DNA from 4 places in the Mesocryomonas fontinalis genome. Region 2 is predicted to be linked to each of the others. Evidence: predicted binding sites of a transcription regulator. Region 2 holds the regulator's gene; each other region holds the start of a gene.
The links. The regulator LexA, encoded in region 2, represses DNA repair genes until DNA is damaged. The targets are predictions, from matches to a motif close to TGTTCNNNNTGTGTTCNG.

Region 1 (7,391 bases), on a different contig from region 2:
CGAGGAGGAGGGCAATCACTTCACCCTCGGGCCGGTCGAGCGCATCGACCTCGCCGACACCGACGTGGTGCTGCTGCGCCAGGACCCGCCCTTCGACATGGCCTACATCACCTCGACCCATATCCTCGAGCGGGTGCACCCGAAGACGCTGGTGGTCAACGATCCCGCCTCGGTGCGCAATGCGCCGGAGAAGATCTTCGTCACCGAATTCCCGGACCTGATGCCGGAAACGCTGATCACCAAGGATCCGCTCGAGGTCGCCGCGTTCCGCGCCGAGTTCGGCGAGATCGTGATGAAGCCGCTCTATGGCAATGGCGGCGCCGGCGTCTTCCACATCACCAAGGAGGACCGCAACCTCACCTCCTTCATGGAGACCTTCGGCCTCCTGTTCCGCGAGCCCTTCATCGTCCAGCGCTACCTGAAAGACGTGCGCAAGGGCGACAAGCGCATCATTCTGGTCGATGGCGAGTTTGCTGGCGCGATCAACCGCGTGCCGTCCGAGAGCGATGCGCGTTCCAACATGCATGTCGGCGGAAGAGCCGAGGCGACCGAACTGACGGAACGCGAGCGCGAGATCTGCGCGCGGATCGGACCGTCGCTGAAGGAGCGCGGCCTGCTCTTCGTCGGCATCGACGTGATCGGCGACTATCTGACCGAGATCAACGTCACCTCGCCGACCGGCATCCGCGAGGTGAAGGCTTTTGGGGGAGCGGATATCGCCAGCCTCCTCTGGGACGCGATCGAGACCAAGGTTTCCGCCACCCGAAGCTGAGCGCCCGCGCGCCGGATCAGGGCAGGCGACATGCGTACCACCGAGGCCTATGCGATCTCGGTGGCCGGCCACCGTCTTTGTTCCCTTCCTGTTCTTGTTGCGTTGGTAGATCTCAGCTAGCGTTCGGGTTGTGGTGATCGCGGCGGGTTGTAACCTCGGCCGGCGCCTTTCCGGTGGGGCGCGGCATGGTCTCTCGGGTCAGGACGGTGGCATTCCAGGGTGTCGAGGCGATCCCGATCGACGTCCAGGTGATGATCGCGCCCGGCAAGGTCGGCATCCAGATCGTCGGGCTCGCGGACAAGGCGGTGGCCGAAAGCCGCGAGCGTGTGCAGGCAGCACTGCACGCCTCGGGCCTCTCGATGCCGCCGAAGAAGGTCACCGTCAACTTGGCGCCGGCCGACCTGCCGAAGGAGGGCTCGCACTACGACCTGCCGATCGCGCTCGGGCTTATGGCGGCGCTCGGCGCCATCCCGTCCGATGCGCTGGCGGACTTCATGGTGCTCGGCGAACTCTCGCTGGACGGTATGATCGCGACGGTCGCCGGCGTGCTGCCGGCGGCGATGGGGGCGAATGCCCTCGGTCTCGGGCTGATCTGTCCGGCCGCCTGCGGTTCGGAGGCGGCCTGGGCCAGCGCCGACATGGCGATCCTCGCGCCGCGCAGCCTGATCCAGCTCGCCAATCATTTCCGGGGTACCCAGGTTCTATCGCGGCCGGCGCCGGCGATCCGCGCCGCGCCGGACAATCTCGCCGACCTCTGCGAGATCAAGGGGCAGATCGTCGCCAAGCGGGCGCTGGAGATCGCCGCCGCCGGCGGCCACAACCTCTTGATGATCGGGCCCCCGGGCTCTGGCAAGTCGATGCTGGCGCAGCGCCTGCCGTCTATCCTGCCGGCGCTGACGCCGCGCGAACTCCTGGAAGTGTCGATGATCGCCTCGATCGCCGGCGAGCTTGCCGGCGGCAAGCTGTCGGACCGTAGGCCGTTCCGCGCGCCGCACCATTCAGCCTCGATGGCCGCCATGGTCGGCGGCGGGCTGCGGGCGCGGCCGGGCGAGGTGTCGATGGCGCACCGCGGCGTGCTCTTCCTCGACGAGCTGCCGGAGTTCTCGCCGGTGGTGCTGGATTCGCTGCGCCAGCCGCTCGAGGGCGGCGAGAGCGTCATCGCCCGGGCCAATCACCGCGTCACCTATCCCGCCCATTTCCAGCTGGTGGCGGCGATGAACCCTTGCCGCTGCGGCATGGCGGGGGAGCCCGGACATTCCTGCGCCCGCGGCCCGCGCTGCGCGGCGGACTACCAGGCGCGCCTCTCCGGGCCGCTGCTCGACCGGATCGACCTGCGCGTCGATGTGCCGGCGGTCACCGCCTTCGATCTGATCCGCCCTGCGCCAGCGGAAAATTCGGCGACCGTGAAGGCGCGCGTCGAAGCCGCCCGCCTGATCCAGAGGGAGCGATACGAGGGGCTCGGAATGGCCGCCGCCACCGTGAACGCAACCTGTTCGGCGGCGCTCATCGAGACCGTCGCCGCGCCGGACGAGCCGGGTGCCCGTCTGTTGCGCGATGCGGCCGAGCAGATGAAGTTCTCGGCCCGCGCCTATCACCGCATCCTGAAAGTCGCCCGGACGCTTGCCGATCTCGATGGCGACGAAACCGTGCGCCGCGTGCACCTCGCCGAGGCGATCTCCTACCGCGTTGCCGGCGAACGGCTGAGGGCGGCAGCGTGAGCGGCGGTGTGTCCTACCCGCGCTACGCGAGAGACGTCGGACGCACCAGCAAAAACAGCCCTGCAGCCTTTATCGCTTGGACCGACCGAAATGCTGGCACGAGTGCGACAGCGTTTGCCCCCAGCTCAGGCAGCGCGCGCCAGATCGTTCTCGATGCCGGCCAGGGCGCGTTCGAGCAAGGCGAAGCAGACCGGGTCGAAGGCGGTGCCGACGTCGCGGCGCATCAACGCGAGCGCGGCGTCGATCGCCATCGCCGCGCGGTAGGGGCGGTGCGCCGTCAGGGCGTCGAAGACGTCGGCGACGCTGACGATCCGGGTCTCGATATCGATCTCGGCGCCAGCAAGGCCGCGGGGGTAACCCTTGCCGTCGAGACGCTCGTGGTGGGCGCCGCCGATCCGCGCCATCGCGGCGAAGGCGGGAACCCGTTGCAGGATGTTCTCGGACATGGCGGCATGGTCTCGCATCGACCGCCACTCGGCTTCGTCGAGCGGGCCCTTCTTGTCGAGGATCGCGTTGGAGACGCCGAGCTTGCCGATGTCGTGCAGAAGCGCCGCTCGCTTCAGCCAGCGCCGCTCGCCGGCAGGCTTGCCCATCTCGGTGGCAATCATGTCGGCATAGACGGCGACCCGCTCGGAATGCCCCGACGTGAAGGGACTTTTGGCGTCGATCACCTGCGCGAAAGCGCGGGCGATGTCGTCGAGATAGTCCTCGTCGACGACGATCACCGCCCGGCGCGGCTCCAGCCGGCGGACCGCTGCATCGACGTCGGGCGCGTCCAGCATGGCCCAGAAGTCCTCCGAACGGGAGACCCGGGCAAAGGCGGCGGCCACCGTGGGATCAAACCAGGTGCCGGTGCGTGCCGTGACCTCGGCGATCGCCGCCGCCCGGCTGTCGGAGCGGTGGAAGACGTCGACGACCTGGGCGAGGAGGGCGATCCGCGCATAGACCGGGATCGCATCGCCGGCCAGATGATCCGGACGGCCCGCCCCGTTCCAGTGTTCGTCGAGCGAGTGGATCGCCCGGCACACGGGCTCGGGAAAGCGCAACTGCGCCGCGATCTCCGCACCGCGCTGGCAGCGGGTCTCGATCAGTCGGTTGGCGATCTCGCCGCCGCCTTTCATGATCCTCAGAATGGTCCGCAGCCTCTCGGTCAAACCAGCATTCAGGCCCGTATGCGAAAAGACGAAGCCAAGGACTTTTGGCAGGCTGTCGCTGACCGTTTTGAAGTCGCGCTTGAAGCCGATATCGTCGGCGAGATAGAGTTCGCAGATGCGCGCCGCGTTCGACGAGCACCCGAGGTCCTTCAGCATAACGGCGTAGTAGAGTTCCCAGAGCTCGGCTTCCAACAATCCCATCTCCCGCCCGACGTTCATGCCGATCCACGTCGCGCGAACGCAGTGGCCGATCGGCTGACCCTCCGTCAGATCGAGCGCGTGGCTGAGCGCGCCGAGGAGGTCGGAGGGACTGAGATCTGCGACGATGGCATTGATCGGGGAGGGCATGGGATCGGGGTCCTGAGCAGCGAACCTGCCCTTTTTGCCTTCCCGATATTAAAGCAGCGTATCGTGCCGCCACCCTCTTGCCACAATGGTGAAAGCCCTACGAATACGAAGCTTTTTATCGATCAGCGGGCCGGAACACCGGCGTCAACCATTGCCCGGCGCCGGCAGGGAGAGGCTGCGTTATCCTCCTGCCGACATCCCGGGACACGGTCCCTTGCCGGGCTAGCCAGCGTTCTCCGGCGCAATGCGCAGGATTTCGCCGCTGTCCTCGGCCAGCACGTAAAGCGCACCGTCCGGACCCTGCTTCACATCGCGAATGCGCAGGCCCAGTTCCTTCAACAGGCGCTCCTCGCCCGTCACGGTCGTGCCGTCGAGCCCGAGGCGCACCAGGTCGGTGCTCGCGAGGCCCCCGAAGAAGGCGCTGCCTTTCCAGGCCGGGATCGTGTCGGCGGTGTAGAATTCCATGCCGGACGCGCCGATCACCGGGGTCCATTGGTGGATGGGCGGAGTGAAGCCTTCGCCGGTCGCCTGGCCGGAGCCGACGGGCGTGCCGTTGTAGTTGACGCCGTAGGAGACGACCGGCCAGCCGTAATTCCGGCCGGGCTCCACGACGTTCACCTCGTCGCCGCCCTTCGGGCCGTGCTCGGAAAACCAGATGGCCCCGGTCTCGGGATGGCGGGCGCCGCCCTGGATGTTGCGCTGCCCGTAGGACCAGATCTCTGGCAGGGCACCCTCGGTTGCGACGAACGGGTTGTCATTTGGCACCGTGCCGTCGCGGTTGATCCGCACCACCTTGCCGAGATGGTTGTCGAGCCTCTGTGCCCCCTCGCGGATTGGCGTGTCGGACCGTTCGCCGAGGCCGAGAAAGAGGTGGCCCTCGGGACCGAAGACGATGCGCGAGCCAAAATGCTTGCTGCCCTCGTATTTCGGCAGCTGGGTGAAGATTTTCTGGAAGTTCTCGATCCGGGTGCCGTCCGTAGACAGCGTGCCGCGGCCGGCCGCGGTCGAGTTGCCGCCGTCGCCCGCTTCGGAATAGCTGAGATAGACCAAGCGGTTGTCAGCGAAGTCTGGATCCAGGGCGACGTCGAGAAGCCCGCCCTGACCGCCCGCATCGATCTCTGGCAGGCCGCCGATCGGCTCGCCGACGGCTCCCTCCTGCGAGACCAGGCGCAGAGCCCCGCCCTTTTCGGTCACCAGAAGCGTGCCGCCGGGCAGAAACTCCATGCCCCAGGGCGACGTCAAGCCTTCGGTCAGCGTGGTAACCCGCAGGGTTCCCGCAGCACTGTCGACCGAGCGGTCGACGGCAGCGGCCGGGACAGCGGACAGCGCGGTGGCACCGAGGGCGAGGAGAAGGAACCGGGTCATCGAGGTCTCCTGAAAGGGGCTGGTCCTTCCTACCTCTGTCCGGTCACGGCCGATGCCAAGCGTTCTGGCGCTATCGTGATCCCGGCTTTATGCCGGCGCTATGGTGTCGAGGATCGCGCGGGCGGCCGGCAGGCGCTGCAGCTGCTGCTGCGGGCGCGGGCCGATCTGCTCGATGATGTGGCTGGCGGCGATCGTCCCGAGGATCGCGCTCTGCTGGTGCGGCAGCCCGGCGGTGTAGCCGCGCAGGAAGCCGGCGGCGAAGAGGTCGCCGGCGCCGGTGGTGTCGAGCAGCCGCGCCAGGGGCGCTGCCGCGACCTCCGTCGTCTTCCCGCCCTCGACGATCACGCAGCCCTTCTCGCTGCGGGTGACCGCGGCCAGGCGCTTGGAATCCTCGCCGATCCGCTGCAGGGCCAAGGCGAGGTCTTCGGTCTCGTACAGCGCCAGCGCCTCGCTCTCATTGGCAAAGACGATGTCGACCGTGCCCGAGCGCATGAGCTCGAGAAACTCGGCGCGGTAACGGTGGACGCAGAAGGCGTCCGACAGCGTCATCGCCACCTCGCGGCCATTGGCGTGGGCGATCGCGGCCGCCTTGCGGATGGCTTCCTTGGCCAGTGGCGGATCCCAGAGATAGCCCTCGAAATACGTCACCTTCGCCGCGGCGACGAGCGCCTCGTCGATGTCGTCGGGGCCGAGTTCGACGCACGCGCCGAGGAAGGTCGACATCGAGCGCTCGCCGTCCGGCGTGACGAGGATCATCGAGCGGGCGGTCGGTGGCTCGCCGCTGAGCGGTGCGGTGTCGTAGCGCACCTTCTGGGCGCGGATGTCGTGGGTGAAGATGGTGCCGAGCGCGTCGCGCGAGACCTTGCCGATGTAGGCGCCGGTGCCGCCGAGGCTGACGACGCCGGCCACCGTGTTGGCGGCCGAGCCGCCGGAGGTCTCCACCGCCGGGCCCATCGCGCCGTAGAGCGTTTCGGCCCGCGCAGCGTCGATCAGCGTCATGCCACCTTTCTGCACGGCGTGCGCGACGAGAAACTCGTCGTCGCTCTGGGCGATGATGTCGACGATGGCATTGCCGATCGTCAGCACGTCGTAGTCGGTCATGGCGCCATCCTCATCTGGTTGCCGCATGCCTTAGCGGGAATGCGACGGCATGGCGAGACGCCGGTGCGCGGCGGTGCCGGATTGGGTGCCAGGCCGTTGCCAGGCCGGCCGCCGGATCGTCGGGCGGGGCGTCTGGCCAGTCGCTGGGTGCAGGGTGCCGGATCTGGGCAAGGGGTCGGGTACCGGAGGGCTGGCAAGGGCAGCGGCATTGCCGCCACACCTGCCCCCGCCTATCTCAGGACGGACCGGTTCCCGCCGGGCCCTCCTGGAGTGTCAGATGATCTTCGCTTCGGCCTTCGCAGCGCTCGGCGCCCTCTTCTCCGCGCCTTTTCGCGCCGCGCTCTGGAAGTCGCTCGGCCTGTCCGTCGTGGTGCTGGTGGCGCTCTGGTTCGGCATCGAGGCGCTGTTCCAGTCGGCGATCCTGCCGACGCTGGCACGGCTCATGCCGGACATGCCGGCCTGGATCGACCAGATGTCGACCGCGGCAGGCTGGGTTGGCGGGCTGATGCTCGCCGTGCTCCTCGCCTTCCTGATCGGACCGATCTCCGCGCTGATCGCCTCGCTGTTCCTCGACGACGTCGCGGAAGTGGTCGAGCGCGACGCCTATCCTGCCTCCCGGGCCGGCACGGCGATGGCGTTCCTGCCCGGTCTGGTGCTGTCGGCGAAGTTCTTCGGCATCGTCATTCTCGGCAACGTCCTCGCGCTCTTCCTGCTGCTCGTGCCGGGGATCAACATCGCGGCCTTCTTCGTGGTGAACGGTTATCTCCTCGGCCGGGAGTATTTCGAGTTCGCGGCGATGCGCTATCGCGGCGAGGGCGAGGCCAAGGCCCTGCGCGGCCGCTATGCCGGTACGGTCTTCGGCGCCGGGCTGCTGATCGCCGCCTTCATGGCGGTGCCCTTCCTCAACCTGCTGACGCCGCTGTTCGCCGCGGC
Region 2 (7,391 bases):
GCCGGTATGGGCGCCCTCCGAGGCGACGTGGATGTCCTGGCCGCCGAGTATCAGCTGGTCGCCGAAACGGTCGGCGGCGGCCATCAGGAGCGTCGAGGGCAAGCAGACCGCGATGTCGCAGGCGAGATCGCCGGCCTCCGTCATGGCCTGCAGCTCCGCCAGATCCCGGCGAAGGCCATGCATCTTCCAGTTGCCCGCTATCAGTTGCCGCATGCCTTTTCCTCCCGCACCCCGTCTTTGTGGTCCTTGCCTAGCGGCAGAGAAACCCGAAATCAATCAACGCGGCGGCTTGCGTCCCGGCGCGGCATTTTCCTAATAGAGTGTGAAGTCCCGCCGCGGCGTCCACCGGCGGGAGAGAAAGGGCGGCATCTTCGTCGCCTGAGACCGGACAACAGCCTTCGCCGGATCCGGCGACGGCTTGCGGAGATGCCACCTGATGATGAACACCTTGCGCAAGAGCGTCGGCGGCGGCGTGCTGACCAAGCTGCTGATGGGGCTGATCGTGATCGCCTTCGTCGTCACCGGCTTCTCCAGCTTCTTCTCCGGCGCAGCGCCCAGCACCGTGATCTCCGCCGGCGGCACCGACGTCGAGGTCCAGGACTACCGTCTGGCCTACCGACAGGCCGAAGCGCAGCTCGCCCGCCAGCTGCAGCGTCGCCCGAGCCGCGAGGAAGCCGCCGCGCAAGGGATCGACCGCCGCGTCCTCAACCAGCTGATCTCCGAGGCCGTGCTCGACGAGCAGGGCCGCAACATCGGCCTCGGCCTGTCCGAGGAGCGCCTCGCCCGCCTCATCGCCGACGATCCGTCCTTCCACGACGCCTCCGGCCGCTTCTCGCGCGACAGTTTCCGCCAGCTGCTGTCGAGCGTCGGCATGCGCGAGAACGACTTCATCCGAAACCGCGAGCAGGCGGCGGTGCGCAGTCAGATCGTCGATTCGATCTCAGAGGGCGTTTCGACGCCGAGCCTCGTGAAGCAGGCTTTCGGCCTCTACAATGGCGAGCGTCGCACCGCCGAATACCTGACCTTGCCGCTGACGCTGGTGCAGCCGGTGGCCGATCCCTCGGCCGAAGTGCTGCAGGCCTATTTCGACGGCCGCAAGCAGCGCTACGCCGCGCCGGAGTACCGGGCGATTTCCTATGCCGCGCTCACACCGGACGCCGTCGCCGACCCGGCAAAGGTGACGGATGCCGAGATCCAGGCTGCCTACGCCAAGGACACCGAGAAGTTCACGACCCCCGAGCGTCGCCGCATCCAGCAGATCGTCTACCCCGACAAGGCCAAAGCCGACGCCGCACGCGCGGAGCTCGCTTCCGGCAAGACGTTCGACCAGCTCGTCATCGACAGCGGCCGCACCATCGCCGACACCGAGCTCGGCCTGCAGTCGCGCACCGGGATCCCCGATCCGGTGATCGCTGACGCTGCCTTCTCGCTCGCCGCCAACGCCGTTTCCGAGACCGTCGAGGGCGCTTTCGGCCCGGTGCTGCTGCGCGTCACCGAGATCCAGCCCGAGGTGAAGAAGCCGCTGGCCGAGGTGCAGGATGCCATCCGCAAGGAGATCGCCCTCTCCTCCGCCACCGAGGCGGTCCGTTCGGCCTACGACACCTATGAGGAAGCCCGCGGTGGTGGCGCTTCGCTCGAGGAGGCGTCCGAGCGCGCCGGACTGACGATCAAGACCATTCCCGCGATCAGCCAGACCGGCCAGGCGCCGGACGGCAGCCTGATCGCCGACATCCCCGCCCAGCCGGCGCTGCTGACCGCCGCCTTCGAGAGCGACATCGGCGTCGAGAACCAGCCGGTGGACGTCCGCCCGAACGGCTTCGTCTTCTTCGAGGTCACCAAGGTCGATCCGGCGCACCAGCGCCCGCTCGACGAGGTGCGCGCCCGCGTGGTCGAGGACTGGAAGGCCACCGAGGCCGACCGCCTGCTCGCCGAGCGCGCCGCCGCGCTGAAGAAGCGCCTCGACGCCGGCGAGACCATCGACGTCATCGCAGCGTCCGAGAAGCTCACCAAGCAGGTTGCCGCCTCTATCACCCGCCAGAGCGGCGCGCAGGAACTCGGCGACGACGCCACGCGCGCGGTGTTCTCCGGCACCACCGGGCTGGCCGCCGTCGCCGATGCCACCGCCGATTCGTCGAAGCTGGTGCTGAAGGTGACCGAGGTCGCCCCGCCGCTCGATCCGCTGGCAAGCTTCCCCGCCGACCAGGACGGCCAGCTCGCGTCGCTGATGAAGTCCGACATCGTCCAGAGCTACGTCAACGTGCTGCAGGATGCCTACAAGGTCGTCTCCTACCCAGCGGCGATCCAGGCGGCGCAGGCCATGCCGCAATGAGCCAGACGCTGAAGCCCTACATCGCGAAGGTGGCGGGCGGCGAAGCGCTGAGCCGCGCCGAGGCCGAGGCCGCCTTTGGCGTGATGATGTCGGGCGAGGCGACGCCGTCGCAGATCGGCGGCTTCCTGATGGCGCTGCGGGTCCGCGGCGAGACCGTCGACGAGATCGCCGGGGCGGTCTCGGTGATGCGCGCCAACATGGCGACGGTGACGGCGCCCGACGACGCCATCGACATCGTCGGCACCGGCGGCGACCATGCCGGCACGCTGAACGTTTCGACCTGTGCGGCCTTCGTGCTCGCCGGCTGCGGCCTGACCGTCGCCAAGCACGGCAACCGCGCGCTCTCCTCGCGCTCCGGTTCCGCCGACGTCCTGATGGCGCTCGGCGTCAAGGTGGACCTGACCCCGGCGCAAATCTCCGCCGTCATCGCCGAGGCCGGTCTCGGCTTCATGTTCGCGCCGACACACCATGCCGCCATGCGCTTCGTCGGCCCGAGCCGGGTCGAACTCGGCACGCGCACGATCTTCAACCTGCTCGGCCCCCTCGCCAACCCCGCCGGCGTCCAGAACCTCCTCGTCGGCGTGTTCGCCGAGCAGTGGCTGCAGCCGATTGCCGAGACGCTGAAGGCGCTCGGCACACGGAACGCCTGGATCGTCTACGGCGATGGCCTCGACGAGATGACCGTCTGCGGCCGGACCGACATCGTCACCCTCCGCGACGGGGTCATCTCCCGCTTTGCGATCGAGCCGGAAGAGTTCGGGCTTGCCCGCGCCGACCTGTCGGAAATCCGCGGCGGCGATGCCGTGCACAATGCGGAAAAGCTTCGCGGCGTCCTCGACGGCGCTCCCGGCGGCTACCGCGACATCTGCCTTCTCAACGCCGCCGGCGCGCTGGTGATGTCAGGACATGCCGCCGACCTTGCCGAAGGCCTTGGCGCCGCCAGCCTTTCGGTCGATACCGGAAAGGCGCGCGCGGCGCTCGACCGGCTGATCGGCGTCACCCAGCGCATCGGAGAACCGGCATGACCGACATCCTGAAGGCGATCGAGACCTACAAGCTCCAGGAGATCGCCGCCGCCAAGGCGCGCCTGCCGCTGGCCGAACTGGAAGCCCTTGCCCGCGCCGCCGACCCGGTGCGCGGCTTCACGCAGGCGATCCGCCGCAAGCACGCGGCCGGCGACGTCGCCCTCATCGCCGAGATCAAGAAGGCCAGCCCGTCGAAGGGGCTGATCCGCGCCGATTTCGACCCGCCAGCTCTCGCAGGTGCCTATGAGCGCGGCGGCGCCGCTTGCCTCAGCATCCTCACCGACACCCCGTCCTTCCAGGGCCAGCCGAGCTTCCTCACCGAGGGCCGCGCCGCTTGCTCCTTGCCGGCGCTGCGCAAGGATTTCATGTTCGACGCCTACCAGGTGTTCGAGGCCCGCGCCTGGGGCGGCGACGCGATCCTCTTGATCATGGCCGCGATCGACGACGGCTGTGCGGCCGAGCTCGAGGCGGTGGCGATGGACCTCGGCATGGACGTGCTCATCGAAGTGCACGACGAGGCCGAAACCGAGCGTGCGCTGAAACTTCGCTCGCCGCTCCTCGGCGTCAACAACCGCAATCTGCGGACCTTTGAGACCGACATCTCCACCGCCGAGCGACTGTCGGCGCTCGTGCCGGACGACCGCATCCTCGTCGGCGAGAGCGGCATCTTCACCCCGGCGGACTGCGCCCGGCTCGGCCGCGTCGGCATCGCCACCTTCCTCGTCGGCGAAAGCCTGATGCGCCAGGCCGACGTCGAGGGCGCCACGCGCGCCCTTCTCGCCCGCCCCGCTGCCGCCACGCTGGCGACCGCCGGAACGGCCGCATGACCGGCCTCACCCATCTCGATGCCACCGGGGCCGCCACCATGGTGGATGTCGGCGACAAGGCCGAGACCGTGCGCGAGGCCCGCGCCGAGGGGCTGGTGCTGATGCTGCCGGAAACGCTGGCGCTGATCGAGGCCGGCGGCGCCAAGAAGGGCGACGTCATCGCCGTCGCGCGCCTCGCCGGCATCATGGCGGCGAAGAAGACCGCGGACCTCATCCCGCTCTGCCATCCGCTGATGCTGGAGAAGATCGCCGTCGACATCGCCGCCGAGCCGGCTCTGCCGGGCCTGCGCGTCACCGCGACGGTCCGCCTCAGCGGCAAGACCGGCGTTGAGATGGAGGCGCTGACCGCCGTCAGCGTCGCTTGCCTCACCATCTACGACATGGCCAAGGCGGTGGACCGCGGCATGCAGATCTCGGCGATTCGCGTGCTTGCCAAATCCGGCGGCCGTTCCGGCGACTGGTCGGCATGATCTCCGTCGCCGACGCCTTCGCCGCGCTGATGCAGGATGCCGTCGCGGTGACGGAGACCGAGACCGTGCCGCTGCGCGCCGCGCGCGGCCGCATCATCGCCGCCGACTTGCCCGCTTTGCGCACCCAGCCCGACTTCGACGCCTCCGCCATGGACGGCTACGCGGTGCGGGCGGACGATACGGCCGGCCCTTTCCAGCCGCTGACGCTCATCGGCGAATCGGCCGCCGGGCGCGCCTTCGACGGCGGCGTCGGCCCGGGCGAGACCGTCAGGATCTTCACCGGCGCGCCGGTGCCGGACGGGGCCGACGCGATCCTCATCCAGGAGAACGCCGAGCGGCCCACGGTCACCACCATGCTGCCGCTGGAGCCGGCCGTGCGCGGCCGCCACATCCGCAAGGCCGGCGCCGACTTTACCGCGGGCGACATCCTCATCCAGGCGAACACGCGCCTTGGCGCCGGCACGATCGCGCTGGCGGCCAGCGGCGGCCATCCGATGGTGAGCGTGCTGCGCCGTCCGCGCGTGGCGATCCTTGCCACCGGCGACGAGCTGGTCATGCCCGGCGAGCCGGTCGGGCCCTCGCAGATCGTCGCCTCCAACACTTTCGGGGTCGCCGCCATGGTCGAGGCCGCCGGCGGCGAGGCGCTCGACTACGGCATTACGCCAGACGACGAGGCCGTCATCGGCGGCTTGCTCGACCGCGCCGTGACGGACGCCGTCGACATCTTCGTCACTATCGGCGGCGCCTCGGTCGGCGACCACGACCTCGTCGGCAAGGTGTTCGCCGCCCGCGGCGTCGCGCTCGACTTCTGGAAGGTCGCGATGCGGCCGGGCAAGCCGCTGATGGCCGGCCGCATCGGCCGCACCCGGCTGATCGGCCTCCCCGGCAACCCCGCCTCCTCGATGGTTGCCGCCACGCTGTTCCTGAAGCCGCTGGTCCACGCCCTCAGCGGCGCCCCGGCGAGCCCGCTCTACCGCGAGGCGATCCTCGGCACCGACATGCCGGCGAACGACCAGCGCGCCGACTTCATCCGGGCGACGCTCGGCGAATCGCAGGCGGTGGTGCCGATCGTCACGCCTTTCGGGCGCCAGGATTCGTCGCTGCTGTCGGTCTATGCCCGCGCCGATGTGCTGCTCCTGCGCGAACCCCATGCGCCGCCGGCCAAATCCGGCGATTCCTGCCGCTACATCGCGCTCGACTAAGCTTCCGGCCCTTGCAGAACACAACTAGAACAGATAGCTTTGTTCAGGTTTTGTTTTAACAAGGATCGCCGGAAATGCTGACGCGCAAGCAGCACGATCTCCTGATGTTCATCCATGGGAGATTGCAGGAATTGGGCGTGCCGCCGTCCTTCGACGAGATGAAGGATGCGCTGGATCTGCGCTCGAAATCCGGCATCCACCGGCTGATCACGGCGCTGGAAGAGCGCGGTTTCATCCGCCGGCTGCCAAACCGGGCCAGGGCGCTGGAAGTCCTGAAGCTGCCGGATTCGGTCGCGCCGGCCAAGGCGAAGAGCGTCGACGCCGAGCCGGCCACGGCCCGCCGCGAGCCCAGCTCCGAGACGTCCGTCGACCCCTTGCCCAAGCGCATTCGCCCGGCCGCCAACGACAGCGAACCGGTCGGAATCCCGCTGATGGGCCGCATCGCCGCCGGTGTGCCGATCTCGGCGATCCAGCAGAGCGGCAGCCAGATCTTCGTGCCGCCGGACATGCTCGGCGGCGGCGAGCATTACGCGCTGGAGGTGAAGGGCGATTCGATGATCGAGGCCGGCATCCTCGACGGCGACACCGTCGTCATCCGCCGGGGCGATACCGCGCAAGGCGGCGAGATCGTCGTGGCGCTGGTCGACGACGAGGAGGCAACCCTCAAGCGCTTCCGCCGCCGCGGCGACACCATCTCGCTCGAGGCCGCCAACCCCGCCTACGAGACCCGCAGCTTCGGCTCCGATCGCATCAAGGTCCAGGGCAAGCTCGTCGGCCTGATCCGCAAGTACTGACAAGGCCGGCGCAGGCTCTCCAGCCGCGTTGCAGGGCACCCGCCCGCAATCCCCGCGCCGCCCCCTCATCCCGCTGCCGCGACCTTCTCCCCGCAGGGGAGAAGACGCCAACCGCCCCTCTCAGTATCGAGCGCTGGCAGCGCGCAAGCCGCCACGCCAAAGCCGCCTCCTTCGCCCCTCCGGGGAGAAGTGGCCGGCAGGCCGATGAGGGGGGCGCGAACGCCCGCCCATGGCAGCATCCACCACGCCCTCCGCCTGTGCCGCCCCCTCATCCCGCTGCCGCGACCTTCTCCCCGCAGGGGAGAAGGCGCCAATCGCCCCCACAGTATCAAGCGCCAGCAGCGCTCCTGCCGCGACGCGAAAGCCGCCTCCTTCGCCCCTCCGGGGAGAAGTGGCCGGCAGGCCGATGAGGGGGCCGCGAACGCCCGCCCATCGCAACATCCACCGCGCCCTCCTCCGCCGCCGCCCCCTCATCCCGCTGCCGCGACCTTCTCTCCGCAGGGGAGAAGAAGCCAACCGCCCCTCTCAGTATCGAGCGCCGGCAGCGTCCCTGCCGCCACGCCAAAGCCGCCTTCTTCGCCCCTCCGGGGAGAAGTGGCCGGCAGGCCGATAAGGGGAGCGCGAACGCCCGCCCGCGGCAGCATCCTCTGCGCCCTCCGCCGGTGCCGCCCCTCATCCCGCTGCCGCGACCTTCTCCCCCGAGGGGAGAAGACGCCAATCGCCCCCCTCGGTATCTGGCGCGGG
Region 3 (7,391 bases), on a different contig from region 2:
AGGTCAGGACATGATGAGTCGTCGCGCGAGCCACGGCGGATCGGCGGCCTTGTGTCGCTGCGCGGCGAGCCTGCATCGCCGCTTATCCGCTGTCGGCGAGCTTCTCCTCGAAGGACGGAGGAGCGCCGGCATCGCATCCTGCCGACCCTCACGCCCCCTGCACGTACCCGTCCAGCACGCGCTTCTGGCCCGCGCGGTCGAAGTCGACCGTCAGCTTGTTGCCCTCGACGACCGCGACGGTGCCGTTGCCGAACTTCAGGTGGAAGACGCGGTCGCCGATGGTGAAGCGGCTGGCCTCCTGGATGACGGATTTGGCGACCAGTTCGCCCTGGATCTCGCGCGGGCCGCCGGCGCGCGCGGCGGCATAAAAACCCTCGCGGGGTGGTGGCTGGTTGGAGCCCGGCGAGACGCTGCCGCGGGCCGGCGGCTGCATCCGGCCGGCAAAGCCGGTGGCGTCGTTGAAGCCGGGCTGGCCGCCGCTGCCGGCGGCGGTGCGGGCACTGGTGCCGCGCGTGCCGGGGGAGGAGCCGGCGGGGCGGCGCGAACCGGCGGGCGTGCCGCTGCCCTCGGCCGCACCGAACTCGTCGTCGTCGTCGGGTGGGACCTGCGAGAACTCGTGGTCCTCGAAGCCGGCCTTCTTGGCGCTCTCGGAGGCATAGCGGTCGGCCTTGACGGAAACGTTACTGCGCGGATTGGCGCCGGTCGCGCCGCGCTCGCCGTAGCTGATCGCGGTGTCCTTCGGGCCGGAACGGTTGCCCCAGGCGGTGTCGCGGCCGCCGGCGGCGCCGCCGCCTTGCTGGGCGCGCGCGGCTTGCGCCCGCTTCCAGCCGGGTGTCTGGTAGGAGGTGGTGGAGAAGGCGTCGGCGTCCCAGCGCGAGGCGCCGTAGCCGCCCATGCCGCCGGCGCCGTAGCCGCCATAGGAGGTCGACGGCTCCATCACCTCGACATGCGCCTCCGGCAGCTCGTCGAGGAAGCGCGAGGGGATGGTCGACTGCCAGAGGCCGTGGATGCGCCGGTTGGAGACGAACCAGATCTTCACCCGCTTCTTGCCGCGGGTGATGCCGACATAGGCGAGCCGCCGCTCCTCCTCGAGGCCGGAGCGGCCGCCGTCGTCGAGCGCCCGCTGGTGCGGGAAGAGGCCTTCTTCCCAGCCGGGCAGGAACACCGTCTCGAACTCGAGGCCCTTGGCCGAATGCAGCGTCATGATCGAGACGGCGTCGAGCTCGGCGTTCTGCTCGGCGTCCATCACCAGCGAGACATGCTCGAGGAAGCCGGGCAGGCTCTCGTAGAGGTCCATGGAGCGGATCAGCTCCTTGAGGTTTTCGAGCCGTCCCGGCGCCTCGGCGGAGCGGTCGTTCTGCCACATCTCGGTGTAGCCGCTCTCCTCGAGGATCATCTCGCCGAGGTCGGTGTGCTTCATCGTGGCGAGAAGGCCGGACCAGCGCTGGAAGTTGGCGACCACCTCCTGCAGTGATTTCCGCGGCTTCGGCTTGAACTCCTCGGTGGCGGCGACCTCCTCGGCGGCGGCCATCATCGGGATGCCGCGCGCCCGGGCATGGTCGTGCAGGAAGCGAATGGCGGCGTCGCCGAGGCCGCGCTTCGGGGTGTTGATGATGCGCTCGAAGGCGAGGTCGTCGGCCGGCTGCACGACGATGCGGAAATAGGCCAGCGCGTCGCGGATTTCCTGCCGCTCGTAGAAGCGCGGGCCGCCGATGACGCGGTAGTTGAGGCCGAGGGTGACGAAGCGGTCTTCGAACTCGCGCATCTGGAACGAGGCGCGCACCAGGATCGCCATGTCGTTGAGCTTGTGGCCCTGGCGCTGAAGCTGCTCGATCTCCTCGCCGACGCCGCGCGCTTCCTCCTCGGAGTCCCAGCCGGCGTGCACCTCGACCTTGTCGTCGGCCGGGTCGGACTTTTCGGTGAACAGCGTCTTGCCCAACCGGTCCTCGTTGTGCGCGATGAGTTTCGACGCCGCGCCGAGAATGTGGGCGGTCGAGCGGTAGTTGCGCTCCAGGCGAATGACGGTCGCGCCGGGAAAATCCTTGTCGAAGCGCAGGATGTTGTCGACCTCGGCGCCGCGCCAGCCATAGATCGACTGGTCGTCGTCGCCGACGCAGCAGATGTTGACTTGATTCTCGCTCGCGCTGTCGCCGCTGCGCGGCTCGCTCCGCGGGGGCGCGCCGCTAGGCGCGACGGCCGGTCGGCCTACGGGGGCTTCGCCCCACGGGGGAGGGATGTTTTCGCCGTCGTCGATAGGGGTATGGGCGAGGATGTCGGCGTAGCCTTCCGGATAGCCCTCCGGTGCGTTTTCCAGTTCCTCGTAAGCGTCGGGATAAGCCTCTGACGCGGCGGGTCCTTCCAGGGCGGTGCCGCCTGCGGCCGACGCGCTCTTCTCGACAAGTCGCTCTGCTGGATCGGGAGAGCGTTTGGCGGAAGGCTGCGCATCCGCGCGCCGCTTCGGGCGCTGCGCCAGCAGCCGCAGCCAGAGATACTGGGAGATGTTGGTATCCTGGTACTCGTCGACCAGGATGTACTTGAACCGCCGGTGGTAGTCGGCGAGGACGTCGGGATGCGCGCGGAAGATGGCGATCGGGTGCATCAGGAGATCGCCGAAATCGGTCGCGTTGAGCGCGACGAGGCGGTCCTGATAGGCTTGGTACAGCTCGCGTCCGCGCCCGTTGGCGAAGGCACGCGCGTCGCCCTCCGGAATGTCCTTCGGCGTCAGGCCCTTGTTCTTCCAGCCGTCGACGAGGCCGGCGAAGGCTCTGGCCGGCCAGCGCTTGTCGTCGAGCTTCTCGGCCTGGATCAGCTGCTTCATCAGCCGGATCTGGTCGTCGGTGTCGAGGATGGTGAAGTTCGACTTCAGCCCGACCAGCTCGGCATGCCGGCGCAGGATCTTGACGCCGATGGAGTGGAAGGTGCCGAGCCAGGGCATGCCCTCGACCGCGCCGCCGCCGACGAGGAGGCCGATGCGCGTCTTCATCTCGCGCGCCGCCTTGTTGGTGAAGGTCACCGCGAGGATCTGGCTGGGGAAGGCCTTGCCGGTGGCGAGGATGTGGGCGATGCGGGTGGTCAGCACGCGGGTCTTGCCGGTGCCCGCACCGGCCAGCACCAGCACCGGTCCTTCGGTCGCCTCTACCGCGGCGCGCTGTTCGGCGTTGAGGCCCTCGAGATAGTCCGGCGCCTTCGGACCGCCGCGGGCCGCCAGCGCGCGCGCCGCGATGCCGCCGGCGCGGGGGGCCGGGGGCCGGCTCTCGCCGTCGGGCCGGGACGCGCCGTCGGGCCGGCGGGGAATGCTGGAATCGCTCATGTCCCCTATCTAATCGGCTGTCCGCCGGAACACTAGGGGAACGCGGTCACACCTCGGTTCCCGCCGACCGCCGGCGAACGGGCGGCGATCTGCGACAACCCTTCGGACATTCGGTCGCGCTATCTGCGCCATCCCATCCAGATATTTGGTCGCGCCGTGGTTGATCCGGCGGGGTCAGCCTTTAAGCTGAGGGCCAGACGAGGGAGAGACGAGATGACAAAGACGCCCGCCATTACCCAGGCGATGATCAATGCCTATGACGAGTACACCCATCTGACGCTCGACCGACGGGGCTTCATGCAGAAGCTGACCGGCCTTGCCGGTTCGGCCGCTGCCGCCGCCGCGATCGCGCCGATGCTGGGGGCCTCCAACGCCGAGGCGGCGATCGTGCCGGAGGGCGATCCCGGCATCGAGACGTCCTGGGTCCTCTTCAGCGCCGGCGAGACCGAGATGAAGGCCTATCTGGCGCGGCCGAAGGATGCGGCTGGTCCGCTCCCCGGCGTCATGGTGATCCACGAGAACCGCGGCCTCAACGCGCATATCCAGGATGTGGCGCGGCGGCTCGCCAAGGCCGGCTTCGTGGCGCTGGCGCCGGACTTCCTGTCGGCGAACGGCGGGACCCCGCCGGACGAGGACAAGGCGCGCGATCTCATCGGCACGCTCGATCCCTCTGTGACCACGGCGCTCGCCAAGGACTCGGCGGACTGGCTGACGAAGGCCGACGGCGTCAACGGCAAGGTCGGCGCCGTCGGCTTCTGCTGGGGCGGCGGTCTCGTCAACGACCTCGCCGTCGCCGATCCGGCACTCGCCGCCGGCGTCGCCTATTACGGCCGCCAGCCGAAAGCCGAGGATGTGGCGAAGATCAAGGCTGCCGTCATGCTGCACTATGGCGGCCTCGACGACCGGATCAATGCCGGCATTCCCGCCTACCGCGATGCTCTCGAGAAGGCCGGCGTGGAGCACCAGATCTTCGTCTACGAGGGCGTCAACCATGCCTTCAACAACGACACGTCCGCCGCCCGCTACGACAAGGCGGCGTCCGATCTCGCCTTCGAGCGCACGACGGCATTCCTGAAGGCGAAGCTTACCTGAGGAGGGGCCATGCTGCACTATCTGCATCCCGATCCACTCGGCGAGATGCCGAACAGCACACTGCCGCTGATCGTCGCGGCGGGGGCTGTCGGCCCCGATCTGTCGGAGAATGCCGTCCACGATCTCCTGCGCAGCCACGGCTGGCAGGGGACATGGACGTATACGGTCTACGACTACTGGCATTATCACGCGGCCGGGCACGAGGTTCTCGTCTGCATCGCCGGGCATGCCCGCATCGGTTTTGGCGGCGATACCGGCGAGGAAGTGGAGATGACGCCCGGCGATGCGGTGATCATCCCGGCCGGGGTCGGGCACAAGCGGCTGTCCGCCTCGCCCGATTTCCAGGTCGTCGGCGCCTATCCGCCCGACCAGAACGGCGCCATCACCCGCGCCGGCGCGATGGCGCTGGTGGTTGCGGCGCGCTCGATCGGCCAGCTTGCGCTGCCGGCGATGGACCCGCTCAGCGGCGATGAGCCCGGTCGCCTCGCGGCGTGGCGGTAGCGGCAGAAACCCGCAGACCAAGGCTCTGGCGCGACCCTGCCGCTTTATGGCATGCCCGTCGCACGAAAGCAGGAGAACGGGCATGACACTGGCCGACATCAGGCGCGAAAGCGCGCAGCCTCGGACGGGAACGGCCGCGGCCGTGGCGGCCCTGAAGGACAAGTTCGGCGAACGCCTTTCGACCGGTGCGGACGTCCGCCGCGCCCATGCCCATACGACGACCTACATCCCCAACCAGATGCCGGACGCCGTGTTCTTCGCCGAGAGCGAGGAGGACGTGCGCGATCTCGTGCTGGTCTGCCATCAGCATTCCTGCCCCATCGTGCCTTTCGGCATCGGCTCGTCGCTGGAGGGGCACGTCAACGCGCCGCAAGGCGGCATCTCGGTCGACCTGTCGCGGATGGACCGCATCCTGCAGCTCAACCCCGAGGATTTCGACGTCACGGTTCAGCCGGGCATCACCCGCGAGGCGCTGAACGCCCAGCTGCGCGACACCGGCCTGTTCTTTCCGATCGATCCGGGCGCGAACGCCACGCTCGGCGGCATGGCCGCGACGCGGGCGAGCGGGACGAGCGCGGTGCGCTACGGCACGATGCGCGACAACGTGATCGGGCTGACGGCGGTGATGGCGGACGGGCGCATCGTGCGCACCGCGCGCCGCGCCAAGAAGACCTCGGCCGGCTACGACCTGACGCGGCTGATGGTCGGCTCGGAGGGCACGCTCGGCATCATCACCCAGCTGAACCTTAAGCTCTACGGAATTCCCGACACCATCCTGTCCGGCGTCTGCCCGTTTCCGAGCGTGCGGCAGGCCTGCGACGCGGTGATCCAGACGATCCAGGCAGGCATTCCGGTGGCCCGGATCGAGCTTCTGGACGCGCTCGCGGTTCAGGCCTCGATCAACTATTCGCAGATCGACTTGCCGCACTCGCCTTGCCTCTTCGTCGAACTGCACGGCTCGGCCGCATCGGTAGCGGAGCAGGCGGAGTTCTTCGAGGCGATCACCGCCGAGAACGGCGGCGGGGCCTTCGCCAGTTCGACGCGCACCGAGGAGCGCGCCAAGCTCTGGAAGGCGCGGCACGACTTCTACTGGGCCGGCATGACGCTGCGGCCGGGCGCCGAGGCGATCGCCACCGACGTCTGCGTGCCCGTCTCGTCGCTGTCGGACTGCATCGGCGAGACCCAGGACGACATCGCCGAAATCGGCATGATCGCGCCGATCGTCGGCCATGTCGGCGACGGCAACTTTCACGTGACGCTGCTGCTCGACCGCGAGAACCCGGAAGAGATCGACCGCGCGGAAGCCTTCATCGCCCGGCTGTCGCAGCGCGCGTTGAAGTTCGACGGGACCTGCACCGGCGAGCACGGCGTCGGCCAAGGCAAGCGCGGCTATCTCGCCGACGAGCTCGGAGAAGCGCTGGGGGTGATGCGGCAGATCAAGCAGGCGCTCGATCCGCGCAATATCCTCAATCCTGGCAAGATCTTCATGGCTGACTGAATCGACAAAGCCGCCGCATTCTGGCCTATCGTCACGGGAGCCCTGCGTTTAGCCGCCGGGCAATCGGATGGAGCGTCTGTCGCCGTGCGTCGCAGCGCCGAGATGATGTGTCGGGAAGCAGCGGCCTGAGGTCCGGAAGGATGGGGGTCGTTCAGCGGAGGAATGGACCCTGGTCAGAGCCTTTGTCGCGATCGGCGGGCTGCTTGTCGTCGCTCTGCTCGGCGTGTTGATTGCGCCCTGGTTCGTCGACTGGACGGCCTACCGCGCCGATTTCGAGCGCCAGGCGAGCCAGATCCTCGGCCAGTCCGTCACGGTGCGCGGCGAGGCGTCGGCCCGGCTGCTGCCGTTTCCAAGCGTGACCTTCTCCGACGTCGTCGTCGCCGATCCGGCCGACGGTACCAAGCCCTTGATGAGCATTGAGAAGTTTCGCATGGACGCGGAGCTTGCCCCCTATCTGTCGGGCGAGATCCGGATCTTTTCCATGCGGCTGGACCGCCCGAGGCTGCGGGTTCCGCTGGGCGCGGACGGGCGGCTCGCCTTCGTCGGTTCGCGCGCGGCCTTGCCGACCACCGCGCATGTCGTGCTCGAGGACGTCGAGGTCGTCGACGGCGCAGTCACGGTCGAGAACGGGCTGACCGGCCGCAGCTATGAACTCGCTTCGGTGGGGGGGCGGTTCTCGGCGAAGTCGTTGAGCGGTCCGTTCAGCGGGACGGGCACGCTGACCGCCGGCGGCAAGCCGCTGACTTTCGGCATCTCGTCCGGGCCGCTGCAGCCGGAGACCGGCCTGCCGTTCAAGCTGACGGTCGACTCGCCGGATCTCGACGCCAGCGTCGTCTTCGACGGCTCGGTCAATCTGGCGGAGCGCCGCCCGACGCTCGCCGGCAAGCTGCAGGTGGCGAGCCCGCTGCCGGTCGCGCTGCCGAAGTCGGTCGAGCCGTTCGCCGCCGCCGAGAAGGCGCCGATCCGCCAGGACGCGCCGGCGGTCAAGCT
Region 4 (7,391 bases), on a different contig from region 2:
AAGCGCTCCGCGCCGGCAAGACTGTAGAGCCTATATCGCCATCACCTGCAGGGCGACCCTGAGATGGTGGCGGAACACAAGGACACCATCGGCGCGGAATACGAGACCGACACCGCGCCGGGCCCCCCGGAAGTAACTGCTTGGCGCAGCATTTTCGGCGGATCTATCATATGGGGCCGCTTCAAGTTCTTCATCTTCATTGGCGCCTTCCTTCTGGTCGGTGGCCTCATCGTCGCATTCGCACCGATCTGAAGGAACCTGACATGGACTTCCAGCACGGCGAACGCGAGTTCCTGATCGCAAACCGAGCGATCATAATGGATGCCGGCATCGAGCGGTACGTCGGCCTGACCGAGGACGAAAGTGTAGAGTATCTGGAGCTATCGCGGAGGAACGATACAGGGGGGCTGGTTAGCTTTGAAAACGCTCGTTACGTGGAGTTGCATGGCAAGCATGAAACTGAGCGACAAGTCTACGTACGGGGCGAAAAATCCTTGAACGCATTCCAGAAGCCTTAAGATCAAATAATTCAACGACCGCTATTTTTTCAGAACCGTTTCTGTCGGTGATCCACTCGCAGAGCGGGTAGAAGCCGTGGCAACAATTGCAGAAGACAAGGAAGCGTCAGTCCCTCCTGAACTTCCCACTGTCCAACTGTTTGGTGCCAGCCTGGTTCTCGCGGTCTTCGATCTCTTCCGGCATGCCGGGATCGTCTTCGTCCTCGTCGACCGGGCCTAGACCATCGTCATCGCCATAGAGCTCTTCGTCCTCAAATTCCTCGGGCACTACCTCCCCAGGCTTCAGGCCGCCGCCTGCAGGCATCTGGTCGCTTGGGTTCGTTCCGATTGGATCCGACTCCGACATGGTGCAGTCCCTTCTGGTTGATGGAACAAGAAGGTACGCAACCGTTCGTTCCGCCAGATGCGGCAACCACAGGCGTTAACGACCATTAAGACTTTGCTTTTGATTGAGGCCGCAACGTCCAAGGACCGATAGATGATTCTCTCGACTTCCCGCCGTACCGCTCCTGTATCGCCATCGTTTCCAGTCTGGCCTACCCTCGCGACCGCCGCAGCCGTGTTGGTGGTCTGCGCCATTCTCTTTGTCTGAGGACCAAACGATGAATGGCTATCCTATGCAGCATTACATCGACCGTCGTGACGAATGCCTGAGAGCTGCCGCCGAGGTAGCTCTACCGAACGCGAAGAAGCGGCATGTGGAAGCGGCGGAAGCCTGGCAGCTGATTATCGATCGGCTAGGCGACAAGCTGGCGCCCTTGTCAGACCTAGCTGAAATGGGGCGCAATGCCTGATCAGAGTAGTAGGTTCTGCAATCTCATGAGAAGGATCGTGCTGGCGTGACACGCCGTCGCGAATCCTGAGAGTTGCATGACAAAACTGCTGATCATTTCCCCACAGATTGGGGCGGCGGGGATGACCGCCGATATCATCGTCATTGCAGGTGATTATGCCGGCACCCCGGTGAAAGCCCTCCACAAGGCAAGCCTGTCCTTCCAGAAGCCTGTCGTGCTGATCGCTGGGCTGATGGAGCTGGATGGGACTAACCGGTCCCGGCTGCTGGCTGAGGGGCGCCGGCAGTCGAAGAAGTATCTCCGCCTACGGTTCCTCGAGCGTGATGCCACTACGATCGAGGGGGTTCGCTTCATCGGCATGCATAAGCCCGACGTCGGGTTCATTCTGACTGCACTAGACGAGCCACACGATGGGCCCACCGTCATCGTCACCTACGAAGAGCCTCGAGTGGACATCAGCGCCATCACGATGACCGGCAAGGTGTCGCGTTGGATTCACGCCGGCACCACGACAGCGGAACCGCTGGTCGTCGAAGTCTGAACGGTCTAGGTCGTTGCCATGGATATCACCGCCCCAAATCACCCGCCTGAGCATCCCGACCGCGGCATCGATTGCGAATTCGCGATCGAGCCGACATTTCAGGCTGTGATCAGTGCTGCCGTGGCCGTCGGCTGGAGTGAAACCGAAGTGGCCGAGGCCGTATTGGAGCTCGCCCGCAACCACATCGCCGGAATGCTCGCCGACCAGTACATGGACAAGGACATCGAGGCTGCTGTTCGATCAGTAATTTAAATGGAACAGATTGAAAGTGAATGCCTCTTTAATTAATCCCGGCTACGGTTCCGGTGTTGTGGAAAGGCTTGCACTATCGTCTCTCACCCGCACCTGCCGCTCGCAATTGAGTACGAAAACCAGGATTCTCTAAAGGACGTTCGGGATAGCGATCTTTTGCGGATGCTGGCGGAATGTGCTGACTGGTCGGCACTCATGCAGGATTTTCGCGGGTCGCTTGTAACACCAGCAGCCTTGACCCTCTGGCGGGTCCTTATCCAGGATGAAACCACGGCAGTTGCTAACACCCATGATTGGCTTCAGGCTGAGATTGCCGATCGAGCCCGAGCGTTACACGACGACTTAGTGCCTGCACCAGGAGAGAGCTCCCAGCCTATTAGCGGATCGTCGGGTCCAGTGAATGACGGCCCCCATGCCGTCGTGCTCAACGCCGACACATCTGAGTAACCGTAGATGTCTTCAGGCAGACCGAAACTTATCAATTGATAAGACAGCTTCTGGTTTTTCTGAGTAGACGTCGCTGATGCTGACACGCCTTCGCTACGCAAGCACCCTGGCTCACGATACCACGATCGAGGAAATCGACAGCATCGTCCAGAAGTCGGCCGCGGCGAACCAGGCTAGAGGCATCACCGGTATTCTGGCCGTAGAGGGTTCGACTATTCTTCAGATATTAGAGGGGCCGACCGAGCTCGTCGGCGCTCTCTTCGACCGCATTGCTTCTGACACTAGGCACATCGGTGTGGTGGAACTCGGCCGAGGGCCAATCGACGTCATCCGGTTTAAAGATTGGGGCATGATCCGCCGAACGATGCCGATCATGCTGATGATGTCCGAAGAAACTGCCTAGGCGGTGACTTTCGGCAATTCGCCGATACGGGTCGTGTACCGCGGCGACCGCATGTCGAACTTCGTCGCCCACTGCTGTCTGATGCCGGCGGCCGCCGGTGCGATGGTACCGCGGCCGAACCTGCCGTTCACCGCATCGATCACGCCCATCAACCTCTCGGACTGCCCTCGGTCCCTTCGATCGAAAAGCGGCCGAGGTGCGGTACCGGCGCGGATCAGATCGTCCATTATGATGCCGGCTTTCGCGTACCGGAAACCATCTCGATAGATCGCCCGAGCGCCACGCTGAGCGGCGCGGATGAGGTCGAGGGTATCGTTCGACGCCTCGGGCAGATGCACTGTCGTAGAGCCAGAGTACCGCGGGTCGCGAGAATTGAACTCACTGGTATGCATGAAGACTGACAGGTGAGAGGCTTCCAGGCCATGGCGGCGCAGCTTCTCGCCGGCTCTGGTCGCATATGCCGACACGGCTTCTAGGATGCCCGCCAGTGACGTTACGGGTTTGCCGAAGGATCTCGTCACCGCGCAGCCTTTCCGCTGTGGGGCAACGTGCTCTAGTGCCAAGCACTGGACTCCCCGCAGTTCCAACACGGTCCTCTCACCGACGACGGACAGGAGCCGGCGAGCTAAGGTCAGGTCGAGGTCCCGCAACTGGGAGACCTTCTCGACGCCGATGCCGATCAGCTTCCGCTCCGAGGCTGGGCCGATCCCCCACACCTCGCCGACGTCGACCTTCGCCATCCATGCCGAGCGAGAGGTTTCGTCCGTCAGATCACAGACGCCGCCGAGCTCGAGGTTCTTCTTGGCAATGTGGTTCGCCAGCTTGGCGAGGGTTTTCGTCGGACCAAGACCAACGCAGGTTGGAACGCCCGTCCATTTCAGCACCGTTGATCGAAGGTCGCGGCCGTACTCGACGAGATCCCGCCGGGTAAAGCCGGTGAGGTCCAGGAAGCTCTCGTCGATTGAGTAGACCTCCACATCGGGCGCCCATGCCCGGTAGATTGAATTCATCCTCGCCGACATGTCGCCATACAGGGTGTAGTTCGATGAGAAGACGGCCACGCCCTCGTCCCGGCAAAGGTCGCGGAGCTTGAAGAAGGGCTCCCCCATGCGGATGCCCAGAGCTTTCGCCTCGGCGGTTCTCGCAACAGCGCACCCATCGTTGTTGGACAGGACGATCACCGGGCGGGTGGCTAGCTTCGGGTCGAAGACGCGCTCGCAAGAGCAGTAGAAGCTGTTGCCGTCGATCAGGGCGAGGACGCGGCCGGTCATTTCCGTGCAGCCGGCTTGCGGAGCCAGTGCACGTTGCACCGAGCGACGCCCCAGATCTCCACGTCGGCGATTTCCGGCAGATCGAACGCCGGCATGTCCCGGTTCTCGAATGACAGGCGAGGCCTGGCGCCATCGAGGTGAAGGCGCTTCAGGCTGCGCTCGCCGTGCACGATGACGACAACGACGTCGCCATGCCGCGGTGTTAGGCTGCGGTCCACGACGAGCAGATCGCCGTCATAGATCCCGGCATCGCGCATCGAATGCCCGTCGACCTTCCAGAGGAATGTAGCTGGCGGGTTCCGGACGATCAGGCGGGTGAGATCTATGCCCTCGTCGAGGAAGTCGTCTGCAGGCGACGGAAACCCGGCGCAGAGGCCATAACTGAAGATCGGGATTATGATCTCAGCTTCAATTCGAACCCGCGCCAGCATTCCTATTTCCCTCTCGAAACGTCATCCGAAAGGAACGAATAGGGAACATAATCACAGGTTCGGGTCAACGGGTGGCGGGAAGTGGGCTTTGAAATCGGCCATGACGCCGCCTAGGTCGATTAGGGAGGAGCGTTCAGGCGGCTTGATGCTGGGACGGTAGACGTATGGCAGCGATTTCGTCCGAAATGTCGCCGAGAACTTTCTGAAGGTGCTCGATCTCCGCGGAGACCTCGCCGCGCCGCCGGTGTAGCGCCTCAATTACATAAACTTCCGACTTGGCTCCGAGCAGCTGCTTCACCTCGACGAGCGAGAAGCCGAGGTGCGCGAGATGCGTGATCTTCTGTAGGCGGGCCATATCAGCGTCGCTGTATCGGCGGCGCGTGCCTGAGCTGCGCTGTGGCGAGATTAAATAAATCTCTTCATAAAAGCGCACTGTGCGTTGGGTAACGCCGACCAGTGCAGCGACGTCTTTGATGCTGTGCGGATGGGAATCTTTAATTGCGGCCAACTAGCGCTCCCGATATGCGGACTAGGCGCCTGCGGAATGGAGGTGTCTTTGCCATGAAGGCTTACTGATGGTGAAGAGTTCCGAAGGCAGCACATGACTGTCGACGAATGCGTGCATCTGCGGCGCCAGCTGATTGCCGAGTGATTATTCGCTTCGTAGAGCGCCTTCGCCATCCTGCTTCTTGCCTCGGGCTACGATACCTAGGACGCCTTCCGGCATTGGACGCTGCAGTGCCTTTGCCTCGGACCAGTCCGCTCGCATCCACACGTCCATTTCCTCGGCCGCGGTGAGGATCACGGGCATGGCCTTGGGGTGAATGGCGCCGACAGTCGGGTTAGGCTCGGTGGTGAGGAAGCCGAAGCAGTCGACCGTAACCTCGCCTTCCCGCGCCTTCCTGACAGACGTCCAAGTCGTCCAGATGCCGGCGAAAGCCATCAGCGGCCGATCGGCGCCGGCGGCGAACCAGACGGGCTCCTTGGCCGCGGCATCCCATTCGCTGAACGACGTGAAAGGCACTAGGCACCGGTTGGCCGCTCCGAGCCAGCGCGTCCAATGCTTTGATGCGGTGTTGCGGATGTTCGTGGTGCCGGCGTCCGGTTCGGCCTTCAGCAGTGCCGGGAAGTCGTATGGCTTACCTTTCGCATCGAGCTTTTCAGCACGCTTCTTTGTCGCCTGGAACAGCGCCTGCGACGAGCTCGGCATCCCCCACCGAACCATCGACAGTTCGCGCTCGCCATCGACGGTGCGGACGATCGGCGCTGGGTAGTCGGGGAATATGCCAGGCAACGGCGGAAGGTTGCCCGTGGTGTCGCGCATCGCCCGGGTGAACTCGAGGATGGCCGTCTGGCCCTTGGTGACGCTGTAGAGGTTGCACATCGGACATCATGTGGCCGGCCAAGGGCACGCGTCCAGTTCAGCGCTCGGCTTTTCGCTCCTCGATCCAGGCATCGACCTCATGGAGGCTCCAACGGACGCACCGCGGGGTAAGGGGGATGGACTTCGGGAACCGGCCCTTCGCCATCATGTCGTAGATCGATGTCACGCCGAGCCCGGTCTTCTCCCGGACAATCTTAATCGGAATAAGCGCGTCGCCACGGTAAGTGTTATCGCCCATCGTCGAGCTCCGATAAAAGGCCTTTTGCGGAGGCAATGGCCATACGGCGCGGCGCTAAAGCACGGATCGCGCAGCGGCCCGGCTCTATCGGTCTGAGGGCGGCGTCCCTGCCGGCTGAGTGTCAGTCAGGCACGAACCGGCGACACCTCTGCAAGATATGCCGCCGGCCACGTTTCACCTGCTTCAATGCGGAACCTGGATAATGGGACAACGCTGGTGAGCGATCCTAGTGCCGCGGTCCTTGCGCCACCCTTGCGCTCCGAGCCTGTGGCCTTTTCAGTACCTAACCCGGCGCGTCCTTCACAGAGCTTGGCGGCTTTTGTCGTTTCAGGCGTGGCCTTCCGGCTCGCTATCATCAAGCTCGAACTCCTTGCGGATGCCAACGAGACTGCGCAGCGTCTCGATTATCTTTGCCGCCTCGCGCAGAAGCGCTCCACCAGCAGCTGATCGGCCAACCATTGGTTGGCATGAGCCCAATCATCTGAAATGAACTACGCGCATATCCGTTCGGCAAGACGGACCGTCATACTTGAAAGGTTCTGATGTCAAAATTTGATGCAAATGCCGAAACGGCTTTCACAAGCATTTCTAGTGCACAGGCAGAAGCGAATGCCGTCGCAAGAGAGTTTGGCGTTGTGCCCGATCTTCATTCAAACGATTTCATCCTGAAATTTATGTACGAGGACGCTGGCGCCGAACGTGCCGCAAGCGTTCCTCGGCAGTTTTTCCAGTCTGGCGAGGATACAGCCAAACTACTCGCGAACACGATGGCCGGCGCCCAAGTCACAAGCATATTAAGTTCGAAACCCCAGCCTTTGCAGGTGCTAGAATTCGCCTCCGGGTATGGGAGAGTAACAAGGCACCTGCATAAGCACATTCCCAACGCGGAGTTCACCGCCTCTGATATTCACGTTGAGGCTGTCGAATTTTTGAAGAAGCTCAACTTCAGCGCTGTTCGTTCCGAGTCTGTGCCCGAACTGTTTCGGATGCCGAGGCTCTACGACGTCATCTATGTGTTCAGTTTTTTTACGCATATGCCGAAGTCAACTTGGGGCAGATGGCTGGCTGCGCTTGAGCGCACACTATCGCCCAACGGCATTCTAATTTTTACT

Region 1: the regulator LexA is predicted to act here: its motif matches at 851-868, upstream of ACZL02_RS22865 (YifB family Mg chelatase-like AAA ATPase).
Region 3: the regulator LexA is predicted to act here: its motif matches at 3,336-3,353, upstream of ACZL02_RS10305 (ATP-dependent helicase).
Region 4: the regulator LexA is predicted to act here: its motif matches at 4,688-4,705, upstream of ACZL02_RS22015 (LexA family protein).

What each region holds. Positions count from the first base shown of each region.
Region 1 covers NZ_JBUZWG020000012.1:49,550-56,940, forward strand. The annotation lists gene gshB (glutathione synthase) at 1-772, shown strand, start outside; gene ACZL02_RS22865 (YifB family Mg chelatase-like AAA ATPase) at 958-2,490, shown strand; gene ACZL02_RS22870 (HD-GYP domain-containing protein) at 2,616-3,992, opposite strand; gene ACZL02_RS22875 (PQQ-dependent sugar dehydrogenase) at 4,215-5,357, opposite strand; gene ACZL02_RS22880 (adenosine kinase) at 5,445-6,458, opposite strand; gene ACZL02_RS22885 (sulfate transporter family protein) at 6,736-7,391, shown strand, end outside.
Region 2 covers NZ_JBUZWG020000002.1:92,215-99,605, reverse strand. The annotation lists gene tpiA (triose-phosphate isomerase) at 1-213, opposite strand, end outside; gene ACZL02_RS05630 (peptidylprolyl isomerase) at 437-2,329, shown strand; gene trpD (anthranilate phosphoribosyltransferase) at 2,326-3,354, shown strand; gene trpC (indole-3-glycerol phosphate synthase TrpC) at 3,351-4,181, shown strand; gene moaC (cyclic pyranopterin monophosphate synthase MoaC) at 4,178-4,651, shown strand; gene ACZL02_RS05610 (molybdopterin molybdotransferase MoeA) at 4,639-5,853, shown strand; gene lexA (transcriptional repressor LexA) at 5,928-6,647, shown strand.
Region 3 covers NZ_JBUZWG020000003.1:475,140-482,530, reverse strand. The annotation lists gene ACZL02_RS10305 (ATP-dependent helicase) at 149-3,310, opposite strand; gene ACZL02_RS10300 (dienelactone hydrolase family protein) at 3,524-4,402, shown strand; gene ACZL02_RS10295 (cupin domain-containing protein) at 4,412-4,903, shown strand; gene ACZL02_RS10290 (FAD-binding oxidoreductase) at 4,986-6,401, shown strand; gene ACZL02_RS10285 (AsmA family protein) at 6,571-7,391, shown strand, end outside.
Region 4 covers NZ_JBUZWG020000011.1:38,065-45,455, reverse strand. The annotation lists gene ACZL02_RS22055 (hypothetical protein) at 64-252, shown strand; gene ACZL02_RS22050 (hypothetical protein) at 264-518, shown strand; gene ACZL02_RS22045 (hypothetical protein) at 625-864, opposite strand; gene ACZL02_RS22040 (hypothetical protein) at 1,121-1,312, shown strand; gene ACZL02_RS22035 (metallophosphoesterase family protein) at 1,389-1,853, shown strand; gene ACZL02_RS22030 (hypothetical protein) at 1,872-2,105, shown strand; gene ACZL02_RS22025 (BLUF domain-containing protein) at 2,629-2,955, shown strand; gene ACZL02_RS22020 (Y-family DNA polymerase) at 2,952-4,226, opposite strand; gene ACZL02_RS22015 (LexA family protein) at 4,223-4,657, opposite strand; gene ACZL02_RS22010 (MerR family transcriptional regulator) at 4,791-5,165, opposite strand; gene ACZL02_RS22005 (SOS response-associated peptidase) at 5,310-6,041, opposite strand; gene ACZL02_RS22000 (helix-turn-helix transcriptional regulator) at 6,079-6,279, opposite strand; gene ACZL02_RS21995 (class I SAM-dependent methyltransferase) at 6,822-7,391, shown strand, end outside.